Regions from separate parts of the Veillonella sp. 3627 genome, predicted to be linked through region 2. Evidence: riboswitches for the same ligand, from Rfam matches in the RefSeq annotation. Region 2 holds a riboswitch; the other holds the start of a gene.
The links. Region 2 has a riboswitch for thiamine pyrophosphate ahead of thiS (sulfur carrier protein ThiS). Riboswitches for the same ligand answer to the same signal wherever they lie in the genome.
Positions count from the first base shown of each region.

Region 1 (3,681 bases), on a different contig from region 2:
ATTAGTGTCAAGGTGTATCCTCTTAATCAGCGATGTAAGTTCTTAATTACTTTTACTATCCCCCTATTCCACAATAGTCTAGGAATATGTTCTGTATATTATTTTTCCAAGAACATTTTACACCATTCCATGTTCTCTATCCACATAGCAGTTTCATATTCAATGTCTTCCATTTCTGTGATGGCTGAGATCACCGCAATACCGTCCACTGGTTCCGCTAAGACATCATCAAAGTTATCTCGATTAATGCCACCAATAGCCACCATAGGAATAGTTGGATTATGAGCACGTAAAGCTAAAATTAATTCGGGCCCTCGCACAGTTTTGGCATCTTTCTTTGTACTTGTCGCATACATAGGACCTACGCCGATATAATCCACATAGTCCAACTTTGTGTTCTCTAACTCTTCTACAGAGTTAATAGACGTCCCCACAAGGGCGTGAGGCAATCGTTTGCGTACTTCGTCAAGGTCCATATCGTCTTGTCCCACATGGACGCCATCAGCGCCTATCTTTTCAGCTAATTCTACATCATCATTAATGATGAAAGGAACTCCATATTCCTTACAAATGTGTTGCAACTCTCGTGCCAACTGTTCTTTTTCCTCCCCTACAAGAGCTCCTTCTCCTTTTTCACGAAGTTGAAAGCAAGTAATACCGCCTTTACAAGCTTCTGTAAGGGTCTTGTGAATATCCTTCGTATTCGGTGTTCCACAAATGAAGTACAACCCCATCATGGAGCGCACTGTATCTATATCATGATGTTTCAAAATAATCCTCGTTTCTTATCTAACAACCAAAACAGATTACTTATAGTATACCACGACACTAAGTATGGTTGATATGATATGGATCATACCTATATTACTCAGAATATTCATCCCCATAGGCCATATGATTCACTGGCCCATTGCCTGTGCCCAGTCCCGGATTATGCAAAATAGCTAATCGGATATATTCTTTACCAATCGTAATAGCATCTTCCAAGGATTTCCCTTTGGCAAGTTCTGCTGTTATAACAGCAGAGAATGTACAACCTGTGCCATGGGTGTGTACTGTGTCATATTTAGGACTTGTCCAAGAGCGTCGCATGGACATGGTATCTTTTGTAAACAAGTAATCTGTGGCCTCATCTCCGATGTGACCACCTTTGATGATCACCGCTTGAGGGCCTAATTCTTGTAAAATGCGAATCCCTGCTGTATGCAAAGCTTCTACCGTATCAATTTTCATATCTGCCAGTACTTCGGCTTCACTGCGGTTCGGTGTAATCAAAGTCGCTTTCGGAATCAATTTGCTTTGTAAGGCTTTCACCGCCTCATCGGAAATCAATCGATCCCCACTGGTGGCAATCATCACAGGGTCTAACACATACGGTACTTTTGGATCTATGTAGGTTCCGATTAGTTCCATCATCTCTGCTGTGGCTAACATACCCGTTTTCACTGCTTCTGGAACAATATCTGTAAATACGGCTTGCAATTGTGCTGCAATCATAGAAAGGTCCATGTGTGCAATTTGCGTCACACCTCTTGTGTTTTGTGCCACCACGGATGTAATAACAGCCATCCCATAGACATGACGACTTTGAAAGCTTTTTAAGTCCGCCATCACCCCTGCACCACCTGTTGGATCTGTTCCTGCAATCGTTAATGCTCTATGTAATTTCATAGGAGTCTCCTTTACTAGTAACAAAAAAGAACCAATCCTAGGGACGGTTCTTATACAATATCTAGTATTTGATGCCATCCACTTTCCTCCGCCAGCATTATCTGGTTCAGGTCTAGGGTTTTGACACTCATCAATCTCAGCATAAGCACCCCTAGTGGTTCTTATATTAATTTAGTTATAACATGAAATATGCTCCAATGCAATACAATAAATTACAGCTAAGCTACTTTCACTAGAAGATATTCCCTCTCAATATAGATATTCATATATCCTATGTATTTCATATAATACATTACATTCACCTATACATTCCTATTGACGTAGTATCATTCAATTCGTATAATACATCTATAAGGGGTGCTCACTGAAGTGGGCTGAGAAGTAGCTACGTGCTACTAACCCATAACCTGATTTGGATAATGCCAACGTAGGGATATATTAGCATATTTTTGTAGTACCTATACAAACACATAAGGACACATTACCATATGGTTCCTGTTTGCAATACTTGGTCTCTTAAGAATATCTATCATCTACAGGCTAATCGTTTCAGATTAGTCTTTTTTGTTCCCACTGGCATAGTTAGGAGTATTCATGAGTGATTCAAAACTTTCATCATCACGGTTGTCCCTCATTTGGTTCGGCGCCGCTCTTTCCATTGCGGAAATTATGACGGGCACCTATTTTGCGCCCCTAGGATTTTCTGACGGCCTATTGGCCATCATCATCGGTCACGTCATCGGCTGCTTGTTATTATTTGGTGCAGGACTCATCGGCGCTCGTGAACACATGAGTTCTATGCAAACTGTATCCACTGTCTTTGGCAATGGGGGCATGAAATTATTTTCTATTTTAAACGTTCTACAACTGATTGGTTGGACCGGTATTATGATTTATGACGGTGCTCTTGGTGCCGTAGAGTTATGGAATCTACCATTCACTGCGTGGACTTTCATTATCGGGGCCCTCATCATTGTATGGCTCTTCATTGGTATCCGTAACATGGGGTATATCAACAGCATCATGGGCTACGGCTTAGGTATCCTCTGCATCTATTTGTTAATTAGCTTGTTACAAGAAAGTTCCATTCATAGCCAAGGAATCATCACTGATGAAATGACTTTCACAGCGGCTTTGGAATTATCCATTGCTATGCCATTGTCTTGGCTACCATTGATTAGTGATTATACTCGATTATCCAAGAACCCTGTGGCAGGTACTGCATCTAGTGCCATCGTATACGGCGTAACTAGTTCTGTCATGTATGTATTAGGCCTCGCTGCGGCCCTCTATACAAATGAAAGCAACATTGCAAAGGTTCTACTTCATGCTGGCTTAGGATTTGGTGGGTTAATTATCATCGTATTCTCTACTGTCACAACTACTTTTATGGATGCCTTATCTGCTGGTATTTCCTCTGAAAGCTTGCAGACTAAATATTCTGGTCGTACCATCGGTATTATCGTTACCGTCATCGGCACCATCGGTGCATCCATCTATCCAATGGATAATATCATTCCTTTCTTATATATGATTGGATCCGTATTTGCCCCAATGATTGCTATTTTATTAACTCACTATTTCTTATTACGTCATTGTCCACACCTTGACCATGGACCTAGCTTGTATATCATTTGTTGGGCATCTGGTACTTATATGTACCATCAATTCCTTGACAGCAACCCATTCTTAGGGGCTAGCCTATCTACTATCGTAGGAACAGCATTAGCAACCATTGCAACGGCCTATATCATTAGCCTAATTTCTAAAAAGAAAAAAGAAATATAACCGCTTACTATACTATTTAGTGCGTATATAAGCACTCATTATTTCATTATACACTTTACAATAACTTCACAAATCAAAACAGGAGCATTCCTTCTATGAAAGGTAGCTCCTGTTTTCATTTTAATATATTAATTATATCATCGTCTCTAAAAACTCAATGCTATGCAATGTATATCCTAGTTGATATGTCAAAAGTTTTCGCAATAGAATTTCTAATTGATC
Region 1 covers NZ_RQVG01000001.1:19,607-23,287, reverse strand. Annotated here, with positions in the region: gene thiE (thiamine phosphate synthase) at 99-770, opposite strand; gene thiD (bifunctional hydroxymethylpyrimidine kinase/phosphomethylpyrimidine kinase) at 865-1,671, opposite strand; TPP riboswitch at 1,738-1,834, opposite strand; TPP riboswitch at 2,015-2,122, shown strand; gene cytX (putative hydroxymethylpyrimidine transporter CytX) at 2,266-3,459, shown strand; gene EO114_RS00075 (DNA repair protein RecO) at 3,592-3,681, opposite strand, start outside.
Region 1: linked by a shared signal. The riboswitch ahead of thiD (bifunctional hydroxymethylpyrimidine kinase/phosphomethylpyrimidine kinase) and the one ahead of thiS (sulfur carrier protein ThiS) in region 2 are both predicted to bind thiamine pyrophosphate.

Region 2 (3,681 bases):
AGTCTATAAACAACGACAAGGCAGTACTATTCGTTTGCGTCTAGTGATGACGGCTAATAGTGGTAACATTCGTAAAGACTTAGTGGGATTCCCAGACATGCCTATCGATATCTACCATCAAGTGGTAGGTCGCGAGGCGTACCGTATTTCAAAAACTAGAATTACTCTAACTGCAGAAGAGTTAGAAGTAGCAATGCGTAAATAGGAGGTATATCATGGCTGAATTAGAACTTTTACCAATCCCTACGCGTATTTTAACGAACAAAGATGATATCGTTGAGGCTATCGTAGAATTTGCAGGCCCTTATATTGGACCAGAAGATATTGTGTGCGTAGCAGAATCCGTCGTGGCTATCACGCAAGGGGAGTTTACACGACCAGAAGATTTAAAAGTATCTTGGCAAGCTAAATTTTTAAATCGCTTTATTCATCCGGATGGATCTATGGCATCTGTGTATGGTATGCAAGCAGCTATGGATAAAGAAGGGGAATGGAAAATGATGTTTGCCTTCCTCTGTGGAGCCGTAGCTAAAGTGTTTAAAAAATCTGGTGTGTTCTATCAAATGGCACGGACCGCATCCTTAACAGATGATGTGACAGGGACTATGCCTCCGTTTGATAAATGCATTGTATATGGACCAAAACAACCAAATGCAGTAGCCGATGCTATTATGAAAGCCACAGGAGCTTATGGAGCTTGTGTAGCGGACGTGAATGATTTAAAACGAGCTGCTATCTTAGGGCATAGTCGTGGATTGAAACCGCAGCAAATTGCGCAAATTTTAATCGATAATCCATTTGGCAATGATAGCCAAATGACACCTATCGTTGTGATTAAAAATTATGCCTCTGTGTCTGCACGGAGACGATAAAAATTGTTGATACTTAGGCTTGCAAATTGAGTCGTATCAGCGTATACTGAAAGAGAACTTTGGGGAGCCTACTGGCTGAGAGTAAACGAAAGTTTTGACCCATAACCTGATTTGGATAATGCCAACGTAGGATAAGTTTGATTCGTCATACTGAGGACATCCAACAGGATGTCCTTTTTTGTGCTTTTATAGGATGGTATATCGTATATGAGTATACATGGAAGGTGTATCTAAGTGGATGTACAAGGGGAACAGAATAGTGAGACGATAGAGTGCTACAGCATGAAGGGGCATACCACCGCGGGTATGGTTTTTCGTGCTGTTTTTTTATACTAGTATGTGGTGAAGGAGCCATGACGGATAATTGGTATGATACTAGTTTGGAATAGGTATATAGCAAACGCTATAGTTAGGAGGATATGATGAAAGTAAATGGAGCAACCTATCATTATGAGGGGCAAACAGTGCAAGAAGTACTGGCAGCCCTAGCGTTTCGAATGGATCGCATCGTAGTGGAATATAATGGGAAGATTCTTTCTAAAGCAGACTGGGAATCGACTCGTGTCAGCGCTGCAGATACAATGGAAGTAGTAACCTTTGTAGGAGGTGGCTAAATGGTATCTTTACAGGATAAAAAAGTTCTGCTCATCGGCGTGGGCGGTGTTGGATCCCATGTGGCAGTGGCATTGTGCCGTGCTGGAATTGGTCAGTTAGAAATCGTAGACTTCGACGTTGTGGATGAAAGTAACTTAGGCCGTCAATATTATGAGGTGAATGATGTGGGCGTTTTAAAAGTAGAGGCTATGAAAGGCCACCTCAATCGGATGAATCCAAACTGTGAAGTCATCGTCCATAATGAATGCCTCACACCAGAGAGATTATCTGAATTAATCGATGGCTATGACATGGTCGTAGAAGCAGTGGATAAGGCTGTCACAAAAGCATGGATGACAGAAGTGATTCTAACTCATCCTACAGAACCCTTATTAGTTGGCTGTTCCGGTATGGCAGGTTGGGGGGATAGTAATGGTATCCGCCGTGAACGGAGACATCATCGTTGGTATCTATGTGGTGATGGTGTGAGTGATATCGATTCTATCGGAAAAATCACTGCGGCTCGTGTCATGGTGTGCGCCGGACATATGGCAAATGCCGTCATTCAATTATTACACGGAGAAGATATTGATTAAGGAGGAACCTATGACACGTTCAGTAAAAGATATGGAAGCACAAGATACATGGACCTTAGGGGGACATACATTACAGTCTCGATTTATCTTGGGGTCTGGAAAATTTTCTATTGACTTAATCGAGGCTGTCCTAGAAGAAGCGGGCGCAGAAATGATTACCTTAGCCCTACGTCGTGCGGTAGGTGGAGAAGTGGAAAATATCCTAGATGCTATCCCAAAGGATACTATCTTAATCCCTAATACGAGTGGCGCTAGAGATGCTGAAGAAGCGGTGCGTATAGCAAGATTATCCCGAGCTACAGGTTGTGGAGATTTTGTAAAAGTAGAAATTATGAAAGATTCAAAATATTTATTGCCACATAATGGGGAGACCATTAAAGCTACAGAAATATTAGCAAAAGAAGGATTCATCGTTATGCCATACATGTATCCAGACTTAGAAGTGGCTCGTGATTTGGTGAATGCTGGAGCCGCTGCGGTGATGCCGTTAGCGGCGCCAATTGGATCTAATCGTGGATTGCAGACAAAGGAATTTATCAAAATTTTAGTGAATGAAATTGATTTGCCTATCATTGTAGATGCTGGTATTGGTGCTCCATCCCAAGCAGCAGAAGCTATGGAAATGGGCGTAGCTGCGATCATGGCAAATACAGCCGTAGCTTCTGCGGGCCATATTCGAGGTATGGCGAAAGCATTTGGTTTAGCCATCCAAGCAGGACGATTGGCCTATTTGTCAAAATTAGGGCCTACTCTTGAAATCGGTGGTAGCGCTTCATCTCCGTTGACTGGATTTTTGAGATAATAGGAAAGGAATAGCCATGTCTAGTACCACCAGATACCATATAGACGATCCATGTTGGAAGTATCGCTCCCACATGGATCAAATTGAAAGTCCCATTTTAGAAACGGTATTGCGAGAACGTGAGCAATATACGTACGATCAATATACAGCAGATGATGTGCGCCGTGTATTGCAAGAAGATACCATTGATGTAGAAGGACTAAAAATTTTATTATCTCCTGCAGCAGAACCATTTTTGGAAGAACTAGCAGAAAAAGCAAAGGCTGTACGAACGCGATATTTTGGCAATTCTGTATATTTGTTTACACCGTTATATATTTCAAACTATTGCGATAACCTATGCGTGTATTGTGGCTTCAACTGTAAAAATCAGATTCATCGGGCGAAGTTAGATGAAGCAGGTATTGAAGAAGAATTAAAAAATATTGCCAAAACAGGATTACAAGATATTCTAATTTTGACTGGGGAAAGTGAACGCCATAGTCCTATTTCTTACATTGGGCGTGCCTGTGAATTAGCAAAAAAATATTTTAAGGTAGTGGGCGTAGAAATTTATCCTGCCAATGTAGACGATTATGCATACCTACGAGAATGCGGTTGCGATTATGTGACCGTATTCCAAGAAACGTATAATTGGGAAAATTATAAAACATTGCATTTGTTAGGAAATAAAAGCGTATTTCCCTATCGACTTGAAACGCAAGAACGAGCTTTGCGAGGGGGTATGCGGGGAGTAGGTTTAGCAGCCTTATTGGGATTGGATGATTTCCGAAAAGATGCCTTTGCCACTGCTTTGCATGCCCATATGCTACAACGC
Region 2 covers NZ_RQVG01000012.1:28,680-32,360, reverse strand. Annotated here, with positions in the region: gene EO114_RS06935 (hypothetical protein) at 1-205, shown strand, start outside; gene EO114_RS06930 (coenzyme F420-0:L-glutamate ligase) at 216-872, shown strand; TPP riboswitch at 923-1,022, shown strand; gene thiS (sulfur carrier protein ThiS) at 1,295-1,486, shown strand; gene thiF (sulfur carrier protein ThiS adenylyltransferase ThiF) at 1,487-2,062, shown strand; gene EO114_RS06915 (thiazole synthase) at 2,094-2,864, shown strand; gene thiH (2-iminoacetate synthase ThiH) at 2,881-3,681, shown strand, end outside.